Regions from separate parts of the Rossellomorea sp. KS-H15a genome, predicted to be linked through region 3. Evidence: riboswitches for the same ligand, from Rfam matches in the RefSeq annotation. Region 3 holds a riboswitch; each other region holds the start of a gene.
What was found. Region 3 has a riboswitch for cobalamin ahead of M1J35_RS10870 (ribonucleoside-diphosphate reductase subunit alpha). Riboswitches for the same ligand answer to the same signal wherever they lie in the genome.
Positions count from the first base shown of each region.

Region 1: it holds a riboswitch for cobalamin, as region 3 does, so the genes downstream of both, M1J35_RS08815 (acyl-CoA thioesterase) here and M1J35_RS10870 (ribonucleoside-diphosphate reductase subunit alpha) in region 3, are expected to answer to the same signal.
Region 2: it holds a riboswitch for cobalamin, as region 3 does, so the genes downstream of both, M1J35_RS15035 (ABC transporter substrate-binding protein) here and M1J35_RS10870 (ribonucleoside-diphosphate reductase subunit alpha) in region 3, are expected to answer to the same signal.

Region 1 covers NZ_CP096886.1:1,720,303-1,725,840, forward strand. The annotation lists gene M1J35_RS08805 (tripartite tricarboxylate transporter permease) at 1-683, shown strand, start outside; gene M1J35_RS08810 (SLC13 family permease) at 894-2,255, shown strand; gene M1J35_RS08815 (acyl-CoA thioesterase) at 2,312-2,785, opposite strand; cobalamin riboswitch at 2,938-3,129, opposite strand; gene M1J35_RS08820 (flotillin family protein) at 3,363-4,877, shown strand; gene ade (adenine deaminase) at 5,044-5,538, opposite strand, start outside.
Region 2 covers NZ_CP096886.1:2,951,444-2,956,981, forward strand. The annotation lists gene M1J35_RS15025 (adenosylcobinamide amidohydrolase) at 1-162, opposite strand, end outside; gene M1J35_RS15030 (FecCD family ABC transporter permease) at 159-1,217, opposite strand; gene M1J35_RS15035 (ABC transporter substrate-binding protein) at 1,180-2,145, opposite strand; cobalamin riboswitch at 2,281-2,480, opposite strand; gene msrA (peptide-methionine (S)-S-oxide reductase MsrA) at 2,700-3,230, shown strand; gene M1J35_RS15045 (hypothetical protein) at 3,284-3,436, shown strand; gene M1J35_RS15050 (glycosyltransferase family 2 protein) at 3,530-4,645, shown strand; gene M1J35_RS15055 (C45 family autoproteolytic acyltransferase/hydrolase) at 4,826-5,538, opposite strand, start outside.
Region 3 covers NZ_CP096886.1:2,108,835-2,114,372, reverse strand. The annotation lists gene M1J35_RS10875 (ribonucleotide-diphosphate reductase subunit beta) at 1-717, opposite strand, end outside; gene M1J35_RS10870 (ribonucleoside-diphosphate reductase subunit alpha) at 733-2,970, opposite strand; cobalamin riboswitch at 3,115-3,295, opposite strand; gene M1J35_RS10865 (SurA N-terminal domain-containing protein) at 4,498-5,268, shown strand; gene M1J35_RS10860 (hypothetical protein) at 5,390-5,538, shown strand, end outside.

The DNA.
Region 1 (5,538 bases), 390 kb from region 3:
ACTCAACAGAGAAGCAAATTTCCAAACATCCTGAAGAATTCGGGAAGGGTGCAGTAGAAGGGCTTGCAGCACCTGAATCTGCTAATAATGCAGCCTCTGTCGGGGCGATGATCCCGCTGTTGACGATGGGTATCCCAGGTTCGGGGACAACTGCTGTCATGCTTGGAGCCCTGGTAATGCTTGGGATGAAACCTGGACCGCTTTTGTTTGAGAATGATCCCAATACGGTATGGACGCTGATCAATAGTATGTTTATCGGGAATATAGCCCTTGTTATTATTAATATTCTGCTTGTCGGTCTGTTAGTGAAAATACTGGATACGCCTGCAAAAGTGTTGTATCCGGTCATTGTGATTCTTGCATTTATCGGAACCTACACGCTCAGTTACAGTGCAGTGGATTTCTTCCTGTTATTAATTTTTGGAGTATTCGGTTTATTTCTGAAAGTCATGGATTTTCCGATTGCCCCGCTTGTTCTGGCATTGATCGTCGGAGCAGATATGGAGCAGAACTTCAGGATGGCCGTTCTTTCGTCAAATGGCAGCCTCGGTATCTTCTTTGATACACCGATTGCCATCGCCCTGGCTATATTGACGCTGTTATCACTGTTTTATCCATTGCTGATCAAAGCATTTAAAAAGAAAGAGAAGAATCCTGTCGACCCTATTTCAAAAGACATGTAAGGAAGAGGGATATTTTATCACAATTATTCTGAAGGGTCAGGATTGATGTCGGGGACTGTTTATGGGAAACAGCCGGTTCTTCAGCTGCCCGATATGCCCTAGGTAATAAGCAGGATTCAACGATCATTCACTGACAGTTATTGATGAAAAGGAAAAGTCACCCCATCGCCGGTGGCTTTTTCCTTTGATTGAAAGATGGGAGTAATCGTCATGAAAAAACAACTGTTACTGGTTATCACGTTTCTATTATATGCCTTATTCTTTCTCCCATTTTTTGAGTGGGATGAAACATGGAAGGCTATCGCTGCACTCATCATCATTCAGATCCTCTGGATAGGCAAAGTCTTTCCACTTGCATTCAGCTCGCTGCTACTCATTCTGCTGATTTCGTTTCATTTTTTCAGTTATGAACAGACATTGAGTTATTTCAGTTCGGGTATCGTTTGGCTCTTGTTTTCTACATTCATTATCTCAGCTGCATTCATTAAAACAGGTCTGGCAAGCAGGGTATCGCTTTATACGTTAAAGCTCTCTGGAGGGTCGGGGAAAGCGTTGATTTTCATTTCGTTTCTGCTCATGACTGTCCTGTCTGTCCTGATACCGTCGAATGTAGGGAAGGGCAGCCTGTTATCATCGGTACTCGACAGCCTGATGAAAAGTCTGCGAAAAATAGCGGATGTCCATTATCTGGGCAAGTCGCTGTTTATAGGGGTTGCCTATCTTGCTGCCATTTCAGGGGCGTTTGTCGCGACTGGGGCCAGTTCCACTATTTACGCTTTCGGGATCCTGAGCGACGTTTCAAGCGATCTGAATTATATAAGATGGTTCCTGATTTTTGGAATACCGGTGCTGCTTTTTATCGTGATATTGTGGGGAATATTCTTAATGATCTTTCCCCCTGAGAAGATTGACCGAAAGCTGTTATTGGCATTGATCGAAAAAAGAATCGGTGAGCTTGGGCCGGTGAGCATGAACGAAAAAAAAATCATGAGTATAATCGTGGGAACGTTGATCCTGTGGATTTCACAGCCTCTGCATGGATATTCCATTCCTCAGATCGGCCTTCTGGGCGCATGTATGACCGTCATCCCTGTCGCAGGAGTATGGAGATGGGATGAGGCGAGCGAATCAATTGATTGGGATCTGATGCTCTTTTTTGCCTCAACTCTAATGGTATCTGGGATGTTGGTCGAGACAGGCACGATTGAATGGATGGCTGAAGAATTGAACGCTTTGCTTACAGGCCGCCAACCCTGGGTGATTATCCTACTCCTCATTTTATGTACCAGTATCATTCGGATCGTATTCGTCAATATCCTGGGGTTTTTGACCATCATGCTCCCCCTCAGCATCACGATCGGACATACCATCCCGGGTTTATCACCTATGCAAATTGCCATGCCGATGTTTATGGCATGTGTCCCGGGCTTTTTTCTCGTCACCCAGTCCCCGGTTCATCTCATCAGCTACTCGTACGGTTATTTTACCGACAAGGATTTAATGCGGGCAGGAATTTGGTCATCCGCAGCCTGGATCGCCGTCATCATCTGCTCGGTTTTCTTTTACTGGTAAGACACTACTTATTGTTGAAAAAGGGTATGAACAGCGTGCTGTTCATACCCAAAAACTTATTTTATCAATGCCCGGTTTTTTCGATGTTCCTTCCTCAGAACAGCTGATTTGAACAATCTCTTCTCCTCTTCTGTTTCCGGTATCACTTTCGGCACCGGTTTCGGCTTACCGTTTTCATCCACCGCAACCATGGTAAGGAATGATTCCGTCGTCAAGGTTTTGATACCTGTCAATAGATTCGAAGAGAAAACTTTTACGTACACCTCCATCGAAGTCCTTCCCGTGGAAGTTACAATCGCCTCTAGGCTGAGTGCATCCCCGACAGTTGCGGATGACAGGAAATCGACCGAATCGATCGAAGCCGTTACCACCACAGAACTCGAATGCTTCATGGCTGACAGTGCAGCGATTTCATCAATATATGATAGAACTTTCCCTCCAAAGATGGTTTGCATATGATTGGTATCCGGGGGCAGTACCAATCTTGTCTGTACGGTTCGTGAACGCTCAACTGAAAAAGCTTGTTCCATATTTTCATCTCCCTGCTTCCTTTTTGACGAAATAAAAAAGCATCTTCCTTTTTGTAAAAGAAGATGCGGTTACTCCAAGCGAGCGTCCAGGAACCTATGATTTCCTTTGTGACGTTTCATTTGCGCAACACCCTCCTATCTCCCGTAGGACTTTCGTGTTCTTCTCAATTGGCAGGTCTCCTGGCTCAGCGTCTCCGATTTCAAATTCCTTCCCATTTCAAAGTGAAACAGTGGATACATATGAAATCTCAGCTTTACAGTGGCGGGACCGCGTTGGATTTTCACCAACTTCCCTTTTAAGGAAATGACCTGAAATCATTTCCACCAATGAGCAATGATTAAATTGTTGAACGGTTTTATTTTATCATAGACGATCATTTCCTGATGATTATTTATTGTGAAAAGAAGATAAAAGGGAAGAAATAGATCTCCATTTATATAAAAATAGGAGATTCGCCTAATTTATTGAAACTTTTTCGTATTCAGATCCGTATATAGTAGTGTAGCTAGCACTTTTATTTAAAATTAAATCAGACAGCATGCTGGTTTAAACAAATTGTCGAGAGGGGTTGTCAGAATGCTAGGATCATTGAGTGTGATTGGATTTTTCGTTTTCCTGATTCCTGTTCTGGTTATTGCAGCAATTGTGGGGATCGCCTATTACTTCTGGATGAGGTTCCGCTATCGTACGGCGAAATCGAACCAGGCACTGATCATTACCGGACCGAAACTGGGGGATCCTGAGAAGGAATCGAATATTTTCACCGACCAGGAAGGCCGTTCCATGAAAATCATCCGTGGGGGGGGATACAGATTAAGACGTTTCCAGACGTCCACTCCTGTTAACCTTACATCATTCCAATTGAAACTATCGACACCAAGAGTGTACACAAATGGAGGAGTGCCGATCGTGGCCGATGCCGTGGCCATGGTGAAGGTTGCCGATACCTTGAACGGGATCGCAAACTACGCCGAGCAGTTCCTCGGTAAGGATCAAAAAGAAATTGAAGATGAAATCATCGAGGTGCTGGGAAGTAACCTCCGCGCGATTCTTTCAAAAATGACCGTGGAAGACATAAACAGCAACCGTGAAAAATTCAATGCCGATGTGTCGGAAATCGCCCAGAAACAGCTTGATCTGATGGGCTTCAAAATCACGTCACTCGGTTTGACGGACATAAGGGATGCTGACGAACAAAATGGATACTTAGAAAATCTTGGTCGTCCGCGTATCGCTGAGGTGAGGAAACAAGCTGAAATCGCTGAGGCGAACACAGAACGTGAAACGCGTATCCACCGTGCCCAAACCGACCAGGAAGCGAAAGAAGAAGAATACAAACGCCAAATCACGATTGCAGAATCGAAAAAGGAAAAAGACATCAAAGATGCTGCTTTCAAAGAAGAAACCGAACGCGCAAGAGCGAAGTCCGAACAGTCCTATGAGCTTGAAAAAGCGAAACTTGCCAAGGAAGTAAAAGAAGAAGAGCTGACCCTTCAATTCCTTGAACGTGAGCGCGCAGTTAAGCTTGAGGCGGAAGAATCGAAAGTCCGTAAAACGAAAGCAGATGCAGATTATTACGAAACGACTCGTAAGGCGGAAGCGGAAGCACGAAAATCGGAAATCGACGGGGAAGCAAAAGCGAAGATCCGCAGGGAAGAAGGGTCGGCCGAAGCCGATGTCATCCGTGAACGCGGTAAAGCAGAAGCTGAATCCCGTAAACTCCTGGCTGAGGCCATGGAGAAACACGGAGATGTCATCATCACCGAGAAACTCATTGAAATGCTGCCGATATTCGCAGAGAAGATCGCTCAGCCTCTGAACAATATCGATTCAGTCAAGATCATCGATTCAGGTAATGGTCAAGGAGTTCCTTCCTTTGGTAAAAGCATCACAAGAACGATGCTTGACATGCAGGAGCCATTGCGTGAAATGACAGGCATCGATGTTGGGGAATTACTGAAGTCGTATGCAAACAGGACTCAACCGACGCATTACCAGCCTGCCATTTCCGAGTCAGGAGACAAGGAAGCAGCAGCTTCAAACGAAGTGGAAGAAAAAGAGTTTGAAGAAGCGGGGAAGGGAAGTAAATAAGATATTTTAAAAAGGTGCCAGGCACGGAATGAAGATTCTGTGCCTGGCACCTTTTAGTGTTGGAAGTGGATGTCAGCTGCTGAAAACTGCGGGATATTCAACAGACAAACTCATCACCGAATTCAACAGTCAAACAAAAAACAACCAAACCGTCCAACTCCACGTATCATCCTTCCACACTCACCTCGATATGCCGGCAATCCCCCACATCGAACAATCCTAAATCCGTCAGCTTCAATTCCGGGATCACAGGCAGAGTGAGGAAAGAGAGGGTTAAGAACGGATTAAAGTCCCCGGAGAATCCCATTTCAACGAAGGTATCCTTCAACTGATGAATTCCCCTTGCAACGTCTTCATAGTCCCCTTCAAACATTAAACCTGCTATGGCTAAAGGAAGGGAGGCAATGGTCCGTCCGTCCTTCACCATGACAAGGCCGCCGTTCATTTTTTCCAGTGCCTTCACAGCCATCAGGATATCCCCGTCATTGGTCCCCGTTGCCACAATGTTATGGGAATCATGGGCGATGGTGGTGGCGATGGCTCCATCCTTCAGTCCGAAGCCCTTGACGATGCCTAATCCAATGTTGCCTGTGTGATTATGTCTTTCCACGACGACGATTTTAAGGTGATCATGTATGGGGGAGGCTTTGAAGCTCCCGTT
Region 2 (5,538 bases), 840 kb from region 3:
CATTAAAGGAAGGAGACCCGTCATGGCTTTCAGTAACGTCGTTTTACCACTTCCATTTGGGCCAAGTATTCCAAAGAACTCTCCCTTGTCAATATGAAAATTCATGTCTTCCACGATCTTTTGATCGCCGTATCCTACTGACACCCCGTTTACATCGATCATGATGAAAGACCCCTTTTCTTTAAAAGAATATAAGCAAACATCGGTGCGCCGATCAAGGCGGTGATCACTCCAATCGGAAGTTCGGTCGGAGCGATGATCGTTCTGGAAAGCAGGTCGGCGAGAACAAGGAACCCTCCTCCTACAAGGATTGATAGGGGAAGGAGATGCTTATGATCATGTCCGATCATTCTTCGTAGAAAATGAGGAACCACAAGGCCGACAAATCCGATCGTTCCGGACACGGCCACTGCTGCCCCCGTCAGGATGCTTCCGGCAATCAAAATGATCAGCTTCCTTTTTTGAACCGAGATACCGATATGACGGGCCTGTTCCTCCCCGAAGCTCATGCCGTTCAATTCCTTGCTGTTCAGTAGGAGCAACACCACCCCCATAAGGAAGAAAGGCAAGATGATCGCAATGTAATCCCACCCTCTCATGGATACACTTCCAAGAAGCCAGCCGATGATCTGCCTCAGTTCCTCACCTGTGAGTGCGATCATCAAGGAAATCACCGAGCCCAGAAACGAGCTGAAGATGATTCCTGTCAGTATAATGGTTTCGACCTTCATGGTCCTTTCAACCTTTTGTGCGAACCATAATACGAGAAATACGGTGATGATCGAACAAACAATACTGAAAAAGGGAAGCGTAAACTTCCCGATGAAAGGGATGCTCCAATGAAAAAACAATGTGATGACCGCCCCGACCGATGCACCTGATGACACTCCCAATGTGTAGGGATCAGCCAGAGGATTGCGTAACAGCCCTTGAAAAGAAGCTCCGGCAATGGCTAAGGAGCTGCCGACCAATAAAGCCAACAATACTCTTGGAAGCCGGATCGTATAGACGATGTTCACAAACATGGGATTAACCGTATCAGGCATTTGAAAACCGAACCACTTATAACCGACGATGTATAGGATATCCATCGGTGGAATGGCTATTGTACCGATCGAAACACCTGCAAGCACCGCCGTGAGTATAAATAGCCCTGCCAATCCGTATGTGATCCCTATCTTATTCTGCAAATACCTCTGGATAGATCGACTTTGCAATTTCCTCTACTCCTTCAACCAATCTTGGACCTGTCCGTGTGACTAAATCAGAATGGACATCGTGAACATCCCCATTCTTAACTGCCGTTACATCTTCCCATCCTTTTCTTCCCATTATCTGTTCTTTCGGATTTTCACTGTAATAACCATATGTAGTGATGATTGAATCAGGGTTAGACGAGATGACCGCTTCCTGGTTCACCTGTACCCAGCCTTCCTGATCGCTCATGACATTTTCAGCATTGACCATAGATAGCATTTGATCGATGAACGTGTTCTTACCTGTTGAATAAATGTCAGGGGAAGGGGAAACTTCCACATAGACTCTTTTCTTTTCCGTTACTTCACTTGCTTTTTCCTGGATGGATTTTAAATCTGATTTCATTTCAGAAACAACGGAATTTGCCTGACCTTTTTTACCGACTAGTGTCCCGATGTCCTGAATTGTGTTATATACTTCTTCAAAGCTTTTAGCGTCTTGAACGATGAATACGTTCACCCCTGCATCTTTCAGTTGATTCAAACCTTCTTCTGCTGACTTTGCTGTGGATTCATGGGCAAGGACCAGGTCCGGATCTAAGCCGACGATTTTCTCTACGTTAAACTCCATTCCACCAATCTTCTCTTTATCGGCGGCTTCTTTCGGGAAGTTATCAAAGTCTGACACCCCGACGATTTCATTATTGAGCCCAAGCTCGAATAAAATCTCCGTATTACTGGGAATTAACGAAACGATATGTTTAGGTTGTTCTTCCAGGGTGACTTTATTATCAAGCGCGTCATTCAATGATAAAGGATATCCGGATTCATTTTGGTTTACTTCTGCTGTTTCCTTTTTCTTCGTTTGTTCCCCGTCATTCGTTCCGCATGCTGTCAGGAATCCAATGGCTACCAACAATGCAAGTAAGGCTTTTACTGTGTGTTTCATTTTTTATTCCCCCTGTTGATTAACATTTTGACAGACAAAAAAACATCTCCAGTGGACTAGAGATGTTGTGTAAGATGCATATATAGGTTTATATTCAGTGAACCATGCATATTACACCTTTCTATCCGCGTAGAATTGGTGCGCTTAAAATCAGGCAGGTCTCCTGGCTCATGGTCATAGTTTGCTGATACCTTCCCGTGCTTGTTTGCACAGTGGTAAATGTTCAGCTCACTACCATTTACAGTGGCGGGACCGCGTTGGATTTACACCAACTTCCCTATTAAGAAGCTAAGAAGATTCACATCTTACACTTCACCTGATTTCGTAACGTATGAAATTGTTCCGTACAAAAGAATTATACACAAATTCCATCCGTTAGGAAATGAATTTTAATGAATTTGTTGAAAATTGTAGAAAACGATTAATCGTAAAGTCGGCACAGCTGAAGCAGACAAGCTATTTTAATTGTTCCTTTTAAGCTTTCATGGTAGAATCTGTTCAAGCTATTGCTTTACTGCTTTAGAGGAGTACATATGGTACAGGAGGTTTGCTAAATGAATGATAGAGAAGTCGCTACGTTTGCAGGCGGATGTTTTTGGTGCATGGTAAAGCCGTTCGATGAGCTGCCAGGGATTATTGATGTCGTATCGGGATATTCTGGAGGTCATCTTGAGAATCCTTCATATGAGGATATTAAAGCCGGTGGCAGCGGCCATTATGAAGTGGTTCAGATCACCTATGATCCCGCTCTGTTTCCTTATGAAAGGCTATTGGAGTTATACTGGCCTCAGATTGACCCGACTGATGACGGTGGTCAATTCCACGATCGTGGTGAACAGTATCGAACAGCTATCTTCTATCACAATGAACACCAGAAACAATTGGCTGAGGAGTCAAAAAACACGATAGAAGAAAGCGGGCGATTCAAGAAGCCGATCGTCACCAAAGTCCTTCCTGCCTCAACCTTTTATCCGGCAGAAGAGTATCATCAAAAGTTCTACAAAACGAATCCGGAGGAATACAAACAAGATCGCGCAAAGTCAGGGCGCGATGAATTCATAGATGGACATTGGAAAAACAAATAGTGGCATGAAAAAAACTTCTTTCGCCAAACTAATGGCTAGAAAGGAGTTTTTTTGTGAAGAAATCCGACAAGGCGAAAGATGATAAAGAACAAGTGATAGGATTCTCTGGACCGGGAAAAGTAGTTAATTTCTTTGACCCTTATCCTGATGAGAAGGAAGAAAACGCAAATAACTCAGATACCGTCGATCCCCATCCATCCCAATGAGACTTTAGCTAAAAACGCCCTAGGCGTATCACGGGTAAATATTATGGTTAGAATGGCGATACAGCAGAATTTTGTCAAAGAAGGTGAAAACAGATGTATTTCTGGATAATCGCATTGGGCCTTACCATTTTCCTTTTTACGAGAATTCCGACCGTGAAGAATTCCGTTCATGTACGGAATAGTTATCTGGTCAAGAAATGTTCCATCATCATTCCTGCAAGAAATGAAGAAAAGACGATTGGGAGGCTTTTATCCAGTATTCGGATGCAGTTCATACAGCCCTTGGAAGTCATTGTTGTGAATGATGGATCGACAGATCAAACGAAGGCTATAGCCTTAAACGAGGGTGCAATTGTAATTGATGCACCCCCTTTGCCTAATGGATGGAACGGGAAATCATGGGCATGCTGGAATGGAGCGAAAGAGTCTAAAGGAGAATTCCTCTTGTTTGTGGATAGTGATACCTGGTTCGAACAAGCAGGTCTGTTAAAGATATGCGAAACGTATAAAATGCAACACTGTCAAGGAGTATTGACCATTCATCCTTTTCATAAAATGGAATCCTTTTACGAAACATTCTCCATGCTGTTTCATTTAATGGTGTTTGCTTCAACCAGTATCACCCATCTCTTTTCATGGTTGTGCACGCCTTCAGGCGGTTTCGGGCAATTTTTCTTATGTTCGAGGGCCGTTTATGAGCGAGTAGGAGGACATGAAGCCATCAGAGGGGAAATGGTGGAACATTTTGCCTTGAGTCAATGGGCGAAGAAATGCGGGGAATCGGTAGAAGCGGTAAGTGGCAGGAATGCCATTTCCATGAGGATGTATGGGGAAGGAATAAATGATGTATTCCACGGGTGGTCAAAGAGCTTCGCTTCAGGAGCTAAGTCGACAAACATCCTACTCCTGGGGCTTTCTTCTTTGTGGATGGCTTCGCTTATTACGCTGGTCATTCACTCACCGGAAATGATTTGGGAATATCCCTATTTATTTATCATCCAATACATCCTATTAGGGGGTTATTTCTATTTCTTAGTGAGAAGGATCGGTAATTTCAGCGTGTTCGAGACATTATTATTTCCGGTTCACATCCTATTTTTCCTAGCGACCTTTCTTCATTCATTTTTGAATACCTTTTTCAGGAAAAGGACCACTTGGAAAGATCGTTATGTATATATAGAGAAAGGAAAGAACGAGAAGATGAAATGATCCTGTTAGTGAATATCACTTCATAAATATAAACCTGCACCACCTGCCAAGTCACCACATTTTTGAGAATGTTACAAATCATACATACATTTCTATGAATTTGCGCATTTTATTAATAAGAACCGAGGAAGTCCTCCACGAATGATAAGCCGTTAATCCCTTGATTTGCTCGGTTCCCCCTTATTCCGTCACTTCTTCCATAAATAAAAACGGCTCATTTGTATCGAACTTCCCTGACATTTTCCGGACGGGAATATTTCTTCCCCTGACCCATTCCTGAAAGTCCACCACCAATCCATCGGAACTTTCCCCGAAGCCGATTAAGCATCTCAGTGATGTACATTGAAAGACACATGTATGAATCGTCCCTGCCCAAGCATCATACGCTTTCTTGAAAATCGGGCTGTCTCCCCGATTAAACAGTTTGAATGCCCCATCTATGGTTAATTCCTTTTCATGTACTGAATGTAACAGGTCCAGCCTTTTTTGAGAGTCCTTTAAATAATGTCGGTTATCCTTTTTCATATGATTCATTTGAAAATGGTTGGTACAACTTAAGGTTGAATGGTGATACACCCCTATTCCCCTCGGGGAAGCTTCTACCACAGCAGCTTTGCCACCTTGGTCATATAAAGAATAGTTGAAACTGTGTCGGTGAGGCAGCCTGCGCAACACTTCGATGGCCTCGTCTGTATTCTTACATGTGTCCAGGAGGATGCGGGCGATTGTCGTACAAATGAATCCATCTCCCGGCTTTATTCGATTCACGAAATGAAAACCAACAGCCAATCCTTTTTCGTTCAACCCGTCAATCCGTCCGATTCCCCTTCCTGAAAATCCGATAGATGCATAGCCCCCCGCCGGCTCGACGAGTAACAGCCTACCTTCATATG
Region 3 (5,538 bases):
AGAGGGATTTTCATTCAAAACTTCTTTAAATATCTTTTCAAACAATCCGACATGGAGCTGTTCGTCACGATTGATATAATTGATCATCGTGCTCGTTGCGACCATCTTTTGGCTTCTTGCTAAATGATAGAAAAAAGCAAATCCTGAATAGAAGAATAATCCTTCCAGGATGACATCATAAATGATTGACTTTAATAGATTCTGAACAGTCGGTGATTCCACAAATCCTTTATAGCCATTTGTGATAAATTCATTCCTTTTTAACAGAATGGGATCGTTCTTCCAAAAGTCAAACACTTCATTTTGCTCTCTTTTCGACACAATGCTCGATAACACATAGCTGTAGGAATGGTTATGTACGACTTCTTGCTGTGCCAGGATGATCATCAGGGCGTTTAGGCTCGAATCCGTCAGATAATCTGCCACTTTACCCGCATAGTCGGTTTGAACGCTGTCAAGAAGCGCCAGGAGACCTATGATCTTAAGAAAGGATTCCTGCTCGTTCTCAGGCAAAGTAGGGAACTGCTTGATATCTTTTGCCATATTGATTTCAAATGGAGTCCAGAAATTCCCTAGCATTCTTTTATATTTTGGGTAGGCCCAGGGATACCGCACATCATCCCAGTTTAATATATTGGAACTTTTCCCGTTTACGATACCCGTCGATTTATTTGGGGCCATTGAGTCAATCAGTACCCGCTGTTTCAATTCTTCCATTTTCCCTCTTCCTCCCTAGCTATGACAGCTTTCGCATTCTTCAAAATTGGATACGGACGTAGACCTTACATAATAAGTGGTTTTCAATCCGGACTTCCATGCGTCCAGGTGAAGATCCAGTAAATCTTTAGCCTTGATGTCATTACGCACATACAGATTAAATGAAATCCCCTGATCGATATGTCTCTGCCTCTTTTCGTTCTGTTCCACACTCCAATGTTGATCCACTTGATAAGCGGTCTTGTAATACCAGGTCGTTTCCGGAGACAGATCAGGAGCGGTCACTGGAATCTTGTAATCTTTCTTTTCTTCTGAATACTGGAGCCTGAATATCGGATCGATGCTCGCAGAGGACCCCGCAATGATCGAGGTTGAGGAATTGGGGGCTACCGCCATTAAGTACCCATTGCGGATCCCTTTGTCTTTAATCCCATCCTTCAATTCAATCCATCTTTCACTTGAATAGTCCCGCTTCAGAAAATATTCTCCCGTCGCCCAGTCCGAATCCTCGAAATAAGGATAGCTTCCTTTTTCTTTTGCCAGTTCATGGCTTGCGTTTATCGTGTAATAAGCAATCTCTTCATAAAGGGAATCACAATAGTCGACCGCCTGACTGCTTTCCCACTTCAATCCCTTCAGGGCAAGGAGATGATGCCATCCGAATGTCCCTAATCCGATCCCCCTGTACCGCTGATTGGTGATCTGGGCCTGCAGGACGGGAAGGTCATTTAAGTCAATCACATTATCCAGCAGTCTTACGCCTATCGCCACCACTCTCTCAAGCTCATCATCCAGGATGGTCTTGGCTAAAGAAATGGACGCGAGATTGCAAACGACATAATCTCCCGGAGACTTATATGTGACGATCTTCCCATCTTGTATCACCTCTTCTTCCATCACAGTCGCACTCATATTCTGAGCGATTTCGGTACACAGGTTACTGCAATAGATCATCCCTTTATGTGGATTGGCATTCATACGGTTAACGGTATCACGGTAAAACATATACGGAGTCCCCGTTTCGAGCTGAGAAATCATGATGCGCTTGAAGATTTCAATGGCAGGCACCACTTCCCGAGAAAGGGTGGGGTGAGCGACACATTCCCAGTACTTCTCACGAAAAGTACCAGCACCGGATGTTTCGTCATAGAAGTCTTCAAGGGAAAAGCCCATGACTCCTTTCACTTCATGAGGGTCGAATAAATACCACTCTTCCCTCTTCTCCACCTGTTCCATAAACAGATCCGGTAAGGAGACTCCCGTGAAAAGATCATGGGTCCTCTGCCTTTCGTCCCCATTGTTCAACCGCGTATCCAAAAATGGGAAGATATCTTTATGCCATACATCCAAATAAACGGCGATCGCCCCTTGGCGCTGACCCAGTTGATCGACGGATACCGCCGTATTATTCAGTTGTTTCATCCACGGTATGACCCCGGAGCTCACTCCTTTAAAGCCCTTTATATCACTTCCCCTGCTGCGGACCTTCCCTAAATAAATTCCAAGGCCCCCTCCATTCTTGCTAAGAGTGGAAACGTCAGTATTACTGTCATAAATGCTCCTTAAGTCATCCTCAACCGTATCAATGAAACAGCTGGATAGCTGGCCATGGCTTTTTCCTGCATTTGCAAAAGTAGGGGTTGCCACGGTCATATACAGATTGGATAGTGCCCAATACGCTTCTTCAATCAATGACATTCTTTTTTCCTTTTCCTCATTCATGCATAACGTCATACTGATGACCATAAATCGCTCTTGAGGAAGCTCCAGCACTTTTCCATTATGGGACTTTGTTAAATACCTCTCAGCCAGCGTAACGATCCCTATGTAAGTAAATAGTTGATCCCTGTCGAAATCCAGAATGGAACCTAAGTAATCCACTTCTTCCTTGCTATATGAATCCAGTAGTGACGGGGAATAAAGGTGAGCTTCAGTTAATTCTTTGACCATTTCATAAAATGAGCCGGATAGATTCTCTTCTGATTTCCCCCTTGAAAATGATATGCCCTCATATAAATCCTTGATGTACAAGGATGCAGCCACATAGGTCCAATCCGGTTCGAGTGCGGTGATACGTTCGATCGCTGTCAGGATCATGAAATGATGAAGCTGTTCACTGGTCCATTCCTCCTGCTGATTTGCATACATGGTGATTTTCTTATCGAAATCTGTGAAATCCAGGTTGGGAAACTGTCTGCTAAGGCTGTGGAGAATGCCTTCCACTTCTTTTTGTTTTACCATTGTGAATGTCATGATTCATTCCTCCCGTTTCTTAATGTGGGAAGGAGTCAAAAAAAGCCCATCCTTCAGGAAGGACGGGCTTTAAACAATACGGAGATATAAATAGACCTGACGCCTATTGTAATCCTCGCTTTATCCTCCCAATTCCCGAAGAAGATAACACGTGTTAAATAAGGCAGGTCTCCTGACTCGCGCTTCACCCTACTCTAAGGCCTTCCCATCGATACGACAGTGGCAGTTCCTTATTTCGTCAGCACATACAGTTGCGGGGACAGCTCCGGATTCTCACCGGATTCCCTTTTAAGTCTCATCAGACACCTTATTTACAGGTTATAATCAATATATAGTTATTAAAATAAAAACAGACACCAAATGTTGTGTCCTTAACTATCATATATGATTCAAAATAGATTTACAAGTAATCTTTTCATTTTTATTTTTGCTCTCTCCGCAGAGATTGGTGTAAATTATTCAATTACTAAGTTCTGTAGCTCTGTCAACGAGGATGAGCTTTAGGGTGAGGGGAACTGCTTCGCTTTCCACGGACGTTCGGTCGAGCCTCCTCAGCACAGTTCGCTTCCGGGGTCTCGACACGCCCGTTTTTCCGTAGGAGTCTACGCAGTTCCCCTCACCCTCTATTTAAGCTATTGGAGACTGAGCTCAAAGATTTTCGAAACCCTACGTACAATAAATAGCATATATTTCTCTTATTAATCAGTGGTTTTCGCTTTTGAATGGATTTGAAGGGGTATACAATTATTACAAAAGGTTAAAAGACCATCTTAATGTATTGATTGGAGCGGAAGGTGCTCGACTCCGACGGGAATAGCGGGAAAGCTTGAAAAGCGGAGGTGGCTTGCTCAGCCCCGACAAGCATAAGATGAATGGGCTAAGAAGGCGTCCTTGTGACTTCTTGGACCATTTAGCTTATGACCTCGAGGGGCTAGCCACCGTAGCTGGATCTTGAGACCCCGCAGGGCAAAAGCCCGAGGAGGCTCAACTCACGCCCCGCGGAAAGCGAGCACCTGCAGCGGAAATCAACTACTACTCGCTAATTCAAATTTTCGAAACCTTATCTAAAATTAGTCTGGATTATGCTTATAATTATTATTTTCCCTGAAAAGGAAAGAAGATGATGGAATAGTGCTTCCAAACGGACAGTAGTCCGTCTACGTTTACATATATGTGGGTTGAGGGATATGAAGACCATCTCTATAATCCAAATAGAAGGTTGTTTGACAGTATTCTTTGGTCCCCAATATTTTTGATAGGTTGTTTAAATGGAGAAAGACTCGATTTAAACAACCTCTTTTTTTGAACGTATCTATGTAATATTCCTCCTGCTTTATCACTTTAGTAGTAATTGTATTCCCTATATATCAATGTACGGAAGGAGAATATGCTTTATACTCTGTGTTTCATCCAGATTACAATCAATATATTTTAACCTAAATACTTTCTTTTTGCAGGTTTTTCATTTACAATGCCCATTAAGTGATTTTTTTTAGAATCACACCTTAGTTCTGAAAGGAGTCTATTATGAAGAAACTATTAACGACTTTACTAGTAGGATTATTAACAATTGGATTAGCCGCTTGCGGTTCGAATGAGGAGAGCCAAAAAGCTGACGATAAACCAAAAACAGAGGCTTCTGACAAAAAGGCTCAAGAAGAGCAAGCGAAAAAGATGGAAGAAATGCAAAAGAAAATGGATGAACAAAAGGTGGAAAAAGATAAGATCGTCGCCATCGTCAACGACGAAAAAATCAAAGGTGAAGATTTCAACAATGTGTTGACTCAATCACAGATGCAGTATCAACAAATGGGACAGGACCCGACAAGTAAAGATGCTGTTAAAAAAATCAAAGATCAAACCATCGACAGCATAGTCGGTCAAACACTCCTTATGCAACAGGCCGAGGAAAAAGGCTATAAAGCGACGGATGATGAAATCAATAAGCAACTCGACGAAGTGAAAAAGCAATATAAAGATGAAAAGCAATTCGAAGATGCCATGAAGAAAGCCGGATTTACCATGGATGAGCTGAAAACTCAGATTGCTGAAAATATTAAGTACACCAACTACGTTGAAAAAGAAATCAAAGTCGACGAAGTAACAGAAGATGAAATGAAGAAGTTTTATGATCAATATGCAAGTCAACAAGGACAGGACCAAGCAAAGGATGCTCCGAAGTTTGAAGATGTAAAACCACAGATCAAGACTCAGCTGGAACAACAGAAGAAGCAAGAAAAGCTTGTTCAACATGTTGAAGATTTAAAGAAAAACGCTAAAATTGATGTGAAAATCTAACACAAGTCAGAAAGCCGCCTTCTTATGGCGGCTTTCTTTTTTTCTATCTTCCATAGGAGGTTTTTCTCCCTGTGCCGGGGGTATGGTATAAGAACCTATCATTTAAAGGAGGATGTACATCATGACCAAAAGAACGAATCAAAATCCGGAAAATGCCGAGCAGGATCAGGAAAGTATCCTTGATCAGCATGAAAGTGAACAAAATGTCGATCCCATCCCTATCGACGAACTAAAAAAGGACCAGCGTGACGAAAAGAAAAAACACGATAC